DNA from 2 places in the Carnobacterium sp. FSL E2-0243 genome. Region 1 is predicted to be linked to the other one. Evidence: predicted binding sites of a transcription regulator. Region 1 holds the regulator's gene; the other holds the start of a gene.
The links. Region 1 encodes HrcA, which represses chaperone genes, less so after heat shock. Its sites were predicted from a motif close to TTAGCACTCNNNNNNNNNGAGTGCTAA; they were not measured.
Positions count from the first base shown of each region.

Region 2: groES (co-chaperone GroES) is a predicted target of HrcA. The motif match lies at 1,253-1,279, and genes of this name have one in related genera.

Region 1 covers NZ_JBBOPM010000001.1:1,627,964-1,635,088, reverse strand. Annotated here, with positions in the region: gene dnaK (molecular chaperone DnaK) at 1-365, opposite strand, end outside; gene grpE (nucleotide exchange factor GrpE) at 520-1,071, opposite strand; gene hrcA (heat-inducible transcriptional repressor HrcA) at 1,090-2,127, opposite strand; gene MHI00_RS07625 (NUDIX hydrolase) at 2,364-2,834, opposite strand; gene MHI00_RS07620 (YbgA family protein) at 2,855-3,259, opposite strand; gene argH (argininosuccinate lyase) at 3,367-4,737, opposite strand; gene MHI00_RS07610 (argininosuccinate synthase) at 4,764-5,957, opposite strand; gene MHI00_RS07605 (nucleoside deaminase) at 6,167-6,658, opposite strand; gene hemW (radical SAM family heme chaperone HemW) at 6,670-7,125, opposite strand, start outside.
Region 2 covers NZ_JBBOPM010000001.1:877,817-884,941, forward strand. Annotated here, with positions in the region: gene MHI00_RS03990 (redox-sensing transcriptional repressor Rex) at 1-63, shown strand, start outside; gene MHI00_RS03995 (YdiK family protein) at 85-291, opposite strand; gene MHI00_RS04000 (CPBP family intramembrane glutamic endopeptidase) at 349-999, opposite strand; gene groES (co-chaperone GroES) at 1,320-1,604, shown strand; gene groL (chaperonin GroEL) at 1,647-3,278, shown strand; gene MHI00_RS04015 (choloylglycine hydrolase family protein) at 3,654-4,643, shown strand; gene galE (UDP-glucose 4-epimerase GalE) at 4,836-5,840, shown strand; gene MHI00_RS04025 (glycosyltransferase family 4 protein) at 6,107-7,125, shown strand, end outside.

The DNA of each region.
Region 1 (7,125 bases):
TTAAAGTAAGCAGGAACTGTAATAACAGCTTTTTCAACTTTTTCGCCTAAATATTCTTCAGCAAAACCTTTTAGATATTGTAAAATCATTGCTGAGATTTCTTGAGCTGTATATTTTTTGCCTTCCATTTCAATACTGAAACCAGCTTCACCAATGTGGCGTTTTACAGAGCTGATTGTATTTGGATTTGTTACTGCTTGACGTTTAGCTACTTCACCAACTTGGATTTCACCATTTTTAAATGAAACAACTGATGGTGTTGTACGGTTACCTTCTGGATTCGCAATAATTTTTGCTTCTCCGCCTTCTAATACTGCAACTGCAGAGTTTGTAGTTCCTAAGTCAATACCAATAATTTTACTCATAGTTAATTCCCTCTTTACAATTTATTTTTTTTTTCGTTTTTAAACATTTATTGATTCATACTGATTACTCAGTGAATACTTATTTTTTGCCTCTAGCTTTAGTATAAGCCTAATGCTAGAAATTATCTAAAGAAAACCATCGACTACTCAATAATTATTGAGCAACAATCACCATTGCTGGTCGTAATACACGGTCTTTTAATACATAACCTTTTTGTAAAACGGTAACGACAGTATCTGATTCTTGACCTTCTTCAACTGGTTGCGTTTGAACAGCTTGATGGAAATTCGGATCAAAAGCTTCGTTGACAGGATTAATTTCTTCAATCCCTTCATTTTTCAAAGCCGTTCTGAAAGTCGTCATAACCATTTCTAACCCTTTTTTCAAGCCTTCGCTTTCTTCATCACTAACTTGTGATGCCATTGCTCGTTCCAAATTATCAATAACTGGTAAAAGCTCTGTTGCTAAGTTTTGTGCACGATATTTTGCAGCATCTTCACGCTCTTTTTGATTTCTTTTACGGATATTCGCCAATTCAGCTTGTAAACGTAAATAGCGATCTTCCATTTCATCTAAAGCAACTTTAGTTTCAGTTAATTCATCAACTTCAATTAACTCTTCTACTTCAGTGTCTGTTGATTCCTCAACTTCTTCTGTCTTATTTTTTAATTCTTCGTTTAAATCTTGCTTCTCTTCTTTAGCCACATTAAAATCTCCTTTTCATTAGTCTTCCATTGAACGATAGTACTCAATCATCTTTTGCGAAAGTTCATTTCGAAAAACATCAACTAAACCAATCATTTTTGAATAAGGCATGCTCGTTGGTCCTAGTAAAGCAATCATACCTGAACCATGTCCGACTACATCGTAACTAGCTGTAATCAAACTGAAGTCTTGGAATAATTCATTTTGTAATTCTTGCCCAATCTTCACTTCAATTCCTTCATGGCTTTGATTAATTAAACTAGTCAAACTTGTATTTCCATCCATCAGATTGTATATAGATTTAAACTTTTCAACATCCATCGCTTCATTAAAATCAAGAATATTCATTCTACCTCTAACAAAAATGCGATCTTGCGCTGCTCGAGTGATAATATTGTCTACCACATCAATGATGCCAATTGGAGTACGAACATATTTTTGCAGAAGTTGGGGAATATCATTTTTTAATTTCTGATACACCTCAACTAATGGATAACCCACTAATTGATCATTAAAAATACGCACAATTTTTTCCAATTCATACCCATTGATGCTTTTTGGCAAATTAAAAATTTGATTTTCAACATGCCCTTTATCCGTTACTAGAATAACCATTACTTGAAAATCACTTAATGGCACTAAGCGAAATCCAGTTAAGCGACTATCTTTTAGTTCCGGACCTAATGTTATTGCTGTATAACTAGTTAATTGTGAGAGTACCTCAGCTGATTCTGCCACAATCTCATCTAACTCATGGAATTCATTTCCAAAAGAAGATTTGATAATCGCAATATCTTTTGAGGTTACTTTATCAGGATGAACTAAGTGATCCACATAAAACCGATAGCCTTTAATCGATGGAATACGACCTGATGAAGAATGGGTTTTTTGAATAAAACCAAGCTCTTCCAAACGTCCCATTTCATTACGAATGGTAGCAGAACTGTAGTTCAATCCAGCCTCATTCATTAATGTCTTCGATCCGACAGCATTTCCATAATCTGTGTACAATCGAATGATTGTTGTAAGAATTAAAATCTGCCTTTCTGTTAACATTATCTCACCTCTTTTTAGCACTTAACAAGCACGAGTGCTAATACAAGTATTAATTTACCAAATTCCCCCGTACTTGTCAACGATATACTACTAATTTTTTATGATTTTTTTGCTTTTTTTATGTATTTTTCTAAAAATCCAACTAAGTATGTAGATATTTCTAGGTACTTAGTTGTATTTTTATTTTTTATTAATAGATTATTATTTTATTTTTTTAAAAATGGAAATTGTATGAATCATTTCTCCACTTTTATTACTTTTTGTAGTGCTCCACTTTCAAAAAAGCAACTAAAGTACTGTTTATCAGGGCTTGTTAATAAATGATTTAATATAAAGGGAATATTATCTGGCATGCCTTGGTTTTTTTCTGCAAATATCCAGTCAATTTTTTTAAAATCCAAAATCCCTTCACGTGTTCCTTTTGGAGTTAGGTAGTGAAAATCAGCTGGTAATTCTGCTAAGTATAATTCTAATCCACCTCGCAACACTCCATCTTCATACCAATCCATTTGCCCGCCATAGTGCGCATGGTCCAATGAAATGTCGGTTTCTTCTTTAATTTCTCGTAAAGCGCACTCTAATGGGGTTTCTCCAACTTCAATTTTTCCTCCAACACCATTCCAACGCCCCATCCAAGGATTTTTTTGACGATTTAGTAATAGAATTTCATTTTCTTTTTTTAGAAAACACAATGTATATATCTGCACTTTAGAACCTTCTTTCTTTACTATGAATCTTGAGGGAATAAAAAAAATGAGCTTAATAAATAAGGGATTTCGTAATGAATTGTAAGCTTTCTTAAATACGTCACGAGTATTTTTGAAGATGCCATTCCTGCTTGATAATCAAAAAGTTTTCGTTGAAAGGTCAGCTTTTCCTCATTTGTTGCAATTTTTTTGAAATATCCCCAAACATGCTTCACCGCATTGCTAAATGAGCCAATAGTTTGCTCAACGGCTAGTGCTTCTCCCACTAACCGTTTAAAGTCAACATAGCTCTCTACTAGATTGCAACTCTCTTTAAACAATAACCGAATTTGATTATAATGCTGTTGAGAATGGGCCATAACTAAATATTTGAATTGTCCCCACTCTTTTTGTATCTCGTGAATGGTTCTTTTAAACTCTGTCACTAGCGTAAACTCCTAACTTTTTGCGATTGAATTCTAATTCTATTTTACTCTTATTATGTACAAAAACAAACCATCTTATCCAATAAATGGAATAAAATGGTTTTTAATTAACTTAATTTAGCTTTAGCAATCGCTGCTTCTATTTCTGAAAAGGCTGTTCCGCCAGCAGATGTTCGTCTTGCAACGGCAGTATCAGACTCTAGAAAATAATAAATATCTGCTTCTATAATTGGAGCAACTTTTTGATACTCTGCTAGCGATACATCTTGTAAATAAATGCCTTTTTTAGTACATGCTAAAACTAATTTCCCAACAATTTCGTGAGCTTCTCTAAATGGAATCCCTTTTGTAGCTAAATAATCTGCTAATTCAGTCGCATTTGAAAAATCTTTTTGAGTTGCTTTTTTCATTGTTTCTGAATGAAATTGAATTGTAGCAATCATTCCTGTAAAAATGCGTAAACTTTGAAGAACAGTCTCTACTGTGTCGAACATGCCTTCTTTATCTTCTTGTAAATCTTTATTGTAGGCTAAAGGTAGGCCTTTTAGGACTGTTAATAAGCTAAATAGATTGCCATAAACTCTACCCGTTTTGCCACGAATCAATTCCGCCATATCAGGATTTTTTTTCTGAGGCATAATCGAACTTCCTGTTGAAAAAGCATCTGTTAATGTAGCAAACTGAAATTCATGACTCGTCCATAAAATAATTTCTTCGCAAAATCTGGAAAGATGCATCATTAAGATACTGCTATTACTTAAAAATTCAAGAATAAAATCTCGATCACTGACGCCATCAAGGCTATTGCTATAAATCTTAGAGAATCCAAGTAAATCAGCTGCATAATGACGATCAATGGGGAAAGTGGTACCAGCTAAAGCTGCACAGCCAAGTGGCGATATATCAATTCGTTTTAGACTTTCCTCTAAACGTTCCAGATCGCGTTTAAACATACTGTGGTAAGCCAATAAATGATGGGCTAACGAGATAGGTTGAGCGTGTTGCAAATGAGTATAACCAGGCATAATTGTTTGAATATTGCTCTCAGCTTTTTCAATTAAGATGTCCAATAAATCATTTACCGCATGAATAATTTCAGCTACTTGATTTTTTAAGTACAAGTGCATATCTGTCGCTACTTGATCATTACGACTTCTAGCCGTATGCAGCTTCCCAGCTACTGGGCCAATCTCATCGTGAAGTAACTTTTCCATATTTAAATGGATGTCTTCATTTACACTGGTAAAATGCAATTTATTTTCGGCTAATTTTTCTACTAGTTTATTTAATCCACCAACAATTGTCTCTACCTCTTCTTGTGGAATAATTTTACATTTTCCTAGCATTTGTACGTGAGCTAAACTGACTAATAAATCTTCTTTGGCCAGTTTCTGATCAAATTCAATGGACGCTCCAAATTGATCTACCCAAGCTTCACTCTTTTCTTCAAATCGACCACCCCATAATTTTTCGCTCATTTACGTATGCACCTCCATTAACTTTTTTACTTTTTTAGAACTTCTGCACTAACTTGCGTTGGTAAACCCCATAATTTAATGAAGCCCACTGCTGCTTCTTGATCAAATGTGTCGGCCGATGTATAGGTTGCCAGTTCTTCATCATACAGAGAGTTTGGTGATTTTCTACCTTCAACAATCGCATGACCTTTAAATAGTTTTACCCGTACAGTTCCATTTACATATTGCTGCGTTGTTTTTAAAAAGGCTACTAAAGCTTCTGTTAGTGGGTTAAACCATAAGCCATTATAAATCATTTCAGTAATTTTTTGCTCAATCAGAGGTTTAAAATGTGCAATGTCACGAACAAAGGTTAAATCTTCTAATTCTTTGTGTGCAGTGATTAATGTAACTGCGCCTGGCGCTTCATAAACTTCACGGGATTTGATTCCGACTAAACGGTTTTCAATATGGTCAATCCGGCCAACTCCATGTTTGCCTGCTAACGTATTTAACTGAATAATTAATTCAGATAATGACAAGGATACTCCATTCAAAGCCACCGGAACGCCAGCTAAAAATTCGATTTCAATTGTATCAGGTGTATCAGGTGTTGTTTCTAAACTATTCGTTAATTCATACGCAACTTCTGGTGGTGCAATCCACGGATTTTCTAAAATACCACATTCATTACTTCTCCCCCATAGATTTTGATCAATTGAAAAGGGATTATCTAAATCAATTGGAACTGGTATCTCATGTTTTTGAGCATAAGCAATTTCTTCTTCCCGTGACCATTTCCATTCACGGACAGGGGCAATAACTTTCATCGATGGAGCCAGAGAATGAATGGCAACTTCAAAACGTACTTGGTCATTTCCTTTGCCAGTACAACCATGGGCAATAGCTGTTGCCCCTTCTTTTTCTGCGACTTCTACTAATTTTTTCGCAATCAAAGGACGAGAAAGAGCAGAAATCAATGGATATTTCCCTTCATAATAAGCATGAGCTTGTAGAGCGATTAAAGCAAAATCATTGGCAAATTCTTCTTTAGCATCAATGGTATATGATGCGGAGGCTCCCATTGTTAAAGCTTTTTCTTTAATAAAATCAAGATTTTTTCTTTCACCGACATCTAAACAACATGCTATTACATCATAACCTTCTTCTAGTAACCATTTGATGGCCACCGAGGTATCTAATCCGCCAGAATAAGCTAATACAATTTTTTCCTTTGTCATCCTTGTTCTCCCCTTTTCTACATTTCCTTAAAGTTAATCTGGTTGTATCATAACATTAAAGAAAAATTAAAACAAGATTAAAAACGGATTTTTATACAATTATTTGTATTTAAAACACTATATACAGCTTTTTTATGTATATTAATATATTTTATGCAAAATAAAAAGAGTTAAGACAATTGCCTCAACTCTTTTTATCAGTTAATTACTTAATCCCAGTATCCTTCATGGACAGCCGCAGCTTCCACTTCAACGCTTGGAAAAGGTCCAATAATTTGGATATCTTTTTGACCACGAGCAATAATTTCACTACTAGGTAAATTAAATGTTGGGTTTTGATCATTATCGCCTGTTAGCTCTAATAGACGCTTTTCAGTCATGGCAAAAACAATAGTTCCAATGTTCCCCCAGTAAATAGCTCCTGTACACATTGCACAAGGTTCAGCTGTTGTGTATAAGGTACATTCCCATAAAAAGTCTTTATCATATTTTTGTGACGCACGAGCTGCTAAAGACGTTTCTGCGTGCCCAGTACAAATATGTTCTGTGATCTCAATGTTTTCTTGTTCAAGCAAAATGCTTCCTTCTGCATCCACTAACAATGCTCCAAAAGGTGTATTTCCATTGTCTCTTGCACTTTGCGATAGTTCGATACACCGTTTTAAGTAAAACTCATGGCTCTCTCTTGTCAATATAATCATCCTTTCCTCATCTATTTATTTTTTCCATCGCTCAATAAGAACGCTTGAAAAACTTCGTTTCCTAGAAATTTCCCTCTAGGAGTTAAACGTAACCATTGTTGGCTGACTTCTAACAAACCAGCTTCAACTAATTCTTCAATCGTTTCTTGATAGATATCAAAAACAGAAACTTGAAATTTGTCGAAAAAGTGTTCAATGCTAACACCTTGCAACTTGCGCAAACCTAAGAATAATTCTTCTTCTATTTTTTCCTCAAGTGATAATTTTTGACTTCTTAAAACTGGCAATTTATGCTCTCTTAAAGGCTTTAAATATTGTTGGATTGGACCATTATTTTGGTAACGATGTCCACCTAAATAGCCATGAGCCCCCGCACCAAAACCATAATATTTTTCATTTTTCCAATAAATCAAGTTATGTTTAGACTCATAACCTGGCAAAGCATAGTTACTAATTTCGTATTGCTT
Region 2 (7,125 bases), 750 kb from region 1:
CTACAAACTTTAATTTATTTCTTAGATCATTATACAGCTGATGATATGACAGAAGAAGAATAATAAATAAAAAAAGCAGCAAACCTATTTAGGTTTGTTGCTTTTACTAATTTGTAGATAAATTTGGAGCATTTTTGTCGCACGAACAAAATCATTAGTGGCAATTAAAACACAAAGAATTGTAAAAAATCCCCAGCCAGAAGTTGAGACAAAATCAACAGCAAACCAAATGAATACAGCGGCTAAAATATAATTGAAGATAATTTGAATGAAAAACCCGTTTTTACTCATTGAACTAAAAATTCCTTTCTGTTAAAACCCAAAGTTAAGAGAAACTTCTAAATAGAATTAAATTAGACTTAAAATCACTGCAATTGTATTCATTAATACATGGGCAATAATAGGTGTGGCGATATTTTTGGTTTTCGTATATAAAAAGCAAAAGACCAAGCCCATTGTTGAATAAACTAAAAAATGACCATCCATATGCACAAAAGCGAATAATAGGGAGCTAATTACAGCAGCGCCAACAGCTCCAGTTAAATCAAAGAAAAAACCAAAAATAACTTTACGAAAAACAAACTCTTCCATAATAGGACCAAATAAAACAGTCGTCAATAAAAATAAAGGATACTTGTTGATAATCGCAAAAATTTCAGCTGAATTTTGTGAAGCAATAGTTTGCTGAAATAAATGAACTTCAATAAATTGTGCTAATTTTTGCATAATTATTGCGGCAAAAACACCGATAATTCCCCAAGTAATAACCTGTTTAAGCGAAAGTGATTTTTGCAAAGTAATGCTGTTCCGAATAGTTGATTTTCGATTCAATTGTATCATTATAAGAGTACCTAAAGCAAAAAATAATAACGTTCCATAGACTACGAATTCAATTTTCAGCTGTTTAGGCGCAATTTGTGCCAATAAAACCGGTAGAAGTTGAGCGAGAAGATACGTGAATAGTATCGCAATGGATGTATGTTTAATGGTTAATTTCAATAGTATAATCCTCTTTAGTCAAAATTTTAACTGCTTAGTGAATTTTGTTTCTTCCTTTATAGCAATCAATTTTATTAGTATAGCATATTATGAAATCACGTGTTTTAAAATTTGTTTTTTTTAATGAAAGTAAGTCAAGTTTACTCTCTAATGATTTTTAGCAAAAAGTTTAAAATTTTATCTATTTATTTAAAAAAAAATCGAGTAAATGACTTGCATTTTTTGCTGAACTTGATTATAGTAAAAGAGTAGTTTAGCACTCGCATATAAAGAGTGCTAAAAAAGAAAAATTATAAAAAGAAAAACTGGAGGGATTTTACGTGTTAAAACCATTAGGAGATCGCGTTATAATTGAAGTTGCTAAAGAACAAGAGAAAACTATCGGTGGCATTGTGCTAACGAGTTCAGCACAGGAAAAACCTCAAACTGGAACAGTCATCGCTATTGGCGAAGGCCGTGTGCTAGAAAATGGTACGAAAGTTGATATCGCTGTTAAAGTAGGCGATACCGTTTTATTTGAAAAATATGCTGGTGCTGAAGTTAAGTATGATGGCAAAGAATATTTAGTCGTAAAAGAACATGATTTAGTCGCAATCGTTGACTAAACTCCAATAAAAAAACTAAAAAAATTATGAGGTGAAGGAAAAATGGCAAAAGACATTAAATTTGCAGAAGATGCACGTAGCGCAATGTTACGCGGAGTAGATATTTTAGCGAATACAGTCAAAGTAACTTTAGGACCTAAAGGACGTAACGTTGTCCTAGAAAAATCATTTGGTTCACCACTTATCACAAATGATGGTGTAACAATTGCAAAAGAGATTGAACTAGAAGATCACTTTGAAAATATGGGCGCAAAATTAGTTTCAGAAGTTGCTTCTAAAACGAATGATATCGCAGGAGACGGAACGACAACTGCAACTGTTTTAACACAAGCAATTGTACGTGAAGGCTTAAAAAACGTAACAGCAGGAGCAAACCCAGTTGGAATTCGTCGTGGGATTGAATTAGCAACTAAAACAGCGGTTGAAGAATTACACGCTATTTCAAAAGTCGTTAATTCAAAAGAAGCGATTGCACAAGTAGCAGCAATTTCATCTGATGACGAGCGCATTGGTCAATTGATTGCTGACGCAATGGAAAAAGTTGGCAATGATGGTGTGATTACGATTGAAGAATCAAAAGGAATTGAAACTGAATTAGACGTTGTTGAAGGTATGCAATTTGACCGTGGTTACCTATCTCAATATATGGTAACAGACAACGATAAAATGGAAGCAGTTCTAGAAAACCCGTATATCTTGATTACAGACAAGAAAATTTCAAATATCCAAGATGTTTTACCAATGCTTGAACAAATTATCCAACAAGGTCGTCCATTATTAATTATTGCTGATGATGTTGACGGAGAAGCATTGCCTACATTAGTACTAAATAAAATTCGTGGAACATTCAATGTTGTAGCTGTTAAAGCACCAGGATTTGGCGATCGTCGTAAAGCTATGCTAGAAGACATTGCGATTTTAACAGGTGGAACAGTTATTACAGATGATTTAGGTCTAGAATTAAAAGATACAACAATCGAACAATTAGGTCACGCTGGTAAAGCCGTAGTGACAAAAGATGCAACAACGATTGTTGAAGGTGCAGGAGCCAAAGAAAACATTGAACACCGTGTTGCCTTAATCAAAGCTCAAGCAGCAGATACTACATCTGATTTTGATAAAGAAAAATTACAAGAACGTTTAGCAAAACTTTCTGGCGGAGTAGCAGTAGTTAAAGTTGGAGCAGCTACCGAAACAGAATTAAGAGAACGCAAATTACGTATTGAAGATGCGTTAAATGCCACTCGTGCAGCAGTTGAAGAAGGAATCGTTGCCGGTGGTGGAACAGCCTTAATTAACGTTCAAAAGAAAGTTTCTGAATTAGAAGCAGAAGGCGACATCGCAACAGGAATTAGAATTGTATTACGTTCACTAGAAGAACCATTACGCCAAATCGCTGAAAATGCTGGACTTGAAGGTTCAGTCATTGTTGATAAATTAAAACATGTTGAAGCGGGAATTGGTTTCAATGCAGCTAACGGTGAATGGGTAAATATGATCGAAGCTGGGATTGTTGATCCAACTAAAGTAACACGCAGCGCATTGCAAAATGCAGCTAGTGTTGCAGCTCTATTATTAACAACAGAAGCAGTTGTTGCTGACAAACCAGCTCCAGAAGCACCAATGGGTGGCGGCGCTGGAATGGACCCATCAATGATGGGCGGCATGATGTAAGTTAAATACAAAAAAGGAGGCTTTCTCATCATGAGAAAGCCTCCTTTTTATTGTTGATCCTATTGATTTAGCCGGTGTTCTGTTTGCTATCTTGAAAATCTCTTCCTAATGCAGATATGAAACCACAAGTCTTTGAATAAGGAACGGTAACAGTCTCACTTGATGGCTATGAAACGATAGAGTTAAATGACTTTAAACAAGATTTCGCTTCTAGCTTCAGAGACAATTCGGATGTAGGTTTATTACTAGCTAAATATACGAAGGATTGATAATAACCTACTGATTGGTTATTATAGTAGTATAAGATAATAGCTAAAAAAGATGGAAGCAACTTGATAAAATAAAAGAAAGCTAAATTGAGACGGAGGAATTTTGATGTGTACAGGTATTTCATTAAAAACAGTTGAACAGACTATTTTTTGGGGAAGAACACAAGAATTTGATTTAGATTTACCGTATCAAGGAGAAATTATCCCTAAAGACTATTTAATAGAGGATACATTAACAGCGTTTGAGACAAAGTATGCAGTTATGGGAATTAGTGTGAAAGGTATGTCGACTATGATTGATGGAGTCAATCAAGCTGGTATTGCTGGAGGAAGTTTTTATTTTGCACATTACAATAACTATTCAAGTGAAAAAAGTATCAAAGATCAAGGAAAAAAAGCATTGCGTGGCCAAGAAGTTGTCCTATGGGCACTATCAAATTGTGCTACTTTAGAAGAAATTAGAACAAGAATTAATAGTGAAATTGGAGTGGCGGAAGGAGAGTTATCCTTACCACAGCATTATGTTTTTCAAGATACCAAAGGGAATTCAATCGTAGTAGAGCCTTCTATTGAAAATGGTTTTAAAATTTTTGACAATCCAATCGGTATTTTTACTAACAATCCTCCTTTTGATTGGCATTTAATTAATTTACAAAATTATGTTCAACTTTCAAGTCAGACAGTAGAAGGAATCCAACTTGGTAACGAGTCAGTATTTTCTCCTGGAAAAGGTTCTGGTTTATTAGGAATTCCAGGAGATTATACACCGCAATCAAGATTTGTTCGAGCAACAGCTTTAAAATTTTTATCAGCAAAGGTCACGAAAGAAGAGGCTGTAGGACATCTTTTCCATTTATTTAATAGCTTTGATATCCCTAAAGGTGTTGTTCAATCTAAAGGAAATGCGACTTCTCAAACAACCCATTATACAGTCGTATATGATCTAGCCGAAAAAATTATCTACTTTCATAATTATGAAAATAGACAAATTCAAACACTTAAATTTAAAGAAGAAGCGCAACAATCAAAATCGATTACCCGTTTTGAACTAGAAAAAATACCTCAGATTTTGGAGATGAAGGAAATAAAAAATTAAGTTTTTTGAGAATAGTCAAAAGACTATTCTTTTTAGTTAGATAAAGTAAACTAAGATTAAGTTAAATTTAGAATGAATAGGTGAGAAGAATCTGATAGTAAGGTATAATTAATTTTGACTTAAAAGAATAAATACTTAAATTTGATGAGTAAGTAACACTAAAATGATTAATAGCTTGAGGAGGAAATAAAAATGACAGTATTAGTATTAGGTGGAGCGGGTTATATAGGCTCACATGCAGTAGACCAATTGATTACGAAAGGCTATGATGTAGCTGTCGTTGATAATTTGAAGACAGGACATAAAGAATCATTGCCAGATAAAGCCCGTTTTTATCAAGGAGATATTCGTGACAAAGCTTTTATGGAAGATGTTTTCACTAAAGAAAATATTGAAGGCGTCATCCATTTTGCCGCAAGTTCTTTAGTAGGGGAATCAATGGAGATACCCTTAGACTATTTTAACAATAACGTTTATGGCACACAAGTAGTGTTAGAAGTGATGGAAAAATATAATGTTAAATCCATTATATTTTCTTCATCGGCAGCAACTTATGGAGAACCAAAAGTCATTCCAATTGAGGAGACAGCAGCAACAAATCCAGAAAGTACGTATGGTGAAACAAAGTTAATGATGGAAAAAATGTTGAAATGGTGTGATAAAGCCTATGGTATGCGCTTTGTTGCGTTACGATATTTTAATGTTGCCGGAGCAAAATTAGATGGAACAATTGGAGAGGATCATAATCCAGAGTCACATTTATTGCCAATTATCTTGCAAACTGCCCTTGGTCAAAGAGAGAAATTTACGATTTATGGTGAAGATTATGAGACACCAGACGGTACTTGTATTCGTGATTACGTTCATGTGGTGGATTTAATTGATGCACATATTTTAGCCTTGGAATACTTACAGGCTGGAAATTCAAGTAATACCTTCAATTTAGGCAGCTCAACGGGCTTTTCTGTTAAGCAGATGTTAGAAGCTGCTAGAGAAGTGACTGGGAAAGAAATTCCAGCTACAGTTGTTTCACGTCGTGCAGGAGATCCTAGTACATTAATTGCTGCTAGTGATAAAGCTCGTGAAGTATTAGGATGGAAACCTCAATATACAGACGTCAATAAAATTATTGAATCTGCTTGGAATTGGCATGGGAAGCATCCAGAAGGTTACGGTGGAGAATCAATGAAATTTTAAAGAAATTATAGAGGGAGTATCACATGTTATCAGTGGGACTCTTTTGATTGAAAAAAATCTTAAAAAATAAGACAAATGTTAGCATATTGTCTTATTTTTTTTAGATTTAGTTGGAAAATTTTAATGCGTAAAAAAATCACAAAAAGAGTTAATTATTTACTATTTATGGTATAATGGTATGAAGTTTGTTTTTATTTGAAAAACTGATTATGTTTAAAAATAATAAAATCCTTGTAGTCATAAAAATATAAAGTAAGGTTGATGGTATGAAAATTTTAGTTGTAAGTCAAAGTTTCTATCCAGATAATTTTAAAATCAATAAAGTAGTTCAAGACTTTGTAGCTAAAGGACATCAGGTTGATGTCCTTACTGGGTTACCTGATTATGAAACTGGTAATATAGCCAAAGAGTATCGTTTTTTTAAAAATAGAAAGCAATCTTATAATGGAACAAATGTTTATAGAGTACCTACAGTTGCTAGGCGTACTGGACCAATTTTTAGATCTCTTAATTATCTTTCATTTGCTATAAGTGGTTGGTTTTGGGCATTATTCAATAAAAACAATTATGATGTTGTCTATGTGTATCAAGTATCACCTATAACAATGGGGATCCCGGCAATCAAGGCTGCAAAGCGTAATAATGCAAAATTAATTATATATTGTATGGATATATGGCCTGAATGTGTTAAGGCTATGAATATCAAAGAGGAAACTAAAGCATTTAATTTAATTCATAAAATTAGTAAGTACGTTTATTCGAAAGCAGATGTTATCCCAATCAGTTCGCCTTCATTTGCCGATTATTTAAAAGAAGAAAATCAAATTTCTTTTGAAAAAACCATATATCTTCCTCAGTATTCAGAAGATATTATTGTTCCAGTTGCTACAAAAAAAACTGAAGATTTTAATTTTTTATTTACAGGAAATATTGGATTAGTACAAGATGTTGAAGTTATCATTAAAGCTGTGGCGGAGATGAAAACAAATCTAAATTTCAAAGTTCATATTGTTGGTGATGGTTCGAATCTTGATAATTGTATTCAGCTTGTAAAAGAAAATCAGTTAGAGGGAAAGATTATATTTCATGGACGCCATCCATCTTCGGAAATGCCAAGTTTTTATGAAATGGCAGATGCATGTTTATTAACTTTAAAAAATGAAAATAAAATTGGCTTAACAATTCCAGCGAAATTGCAAGGTTATATGTCTGCAGGAAAAGCAGTTGTTGCAGCTATTGATGGCGATGCTAAGCAAATTATTGAAGAATCTAATTGTGGGAAATG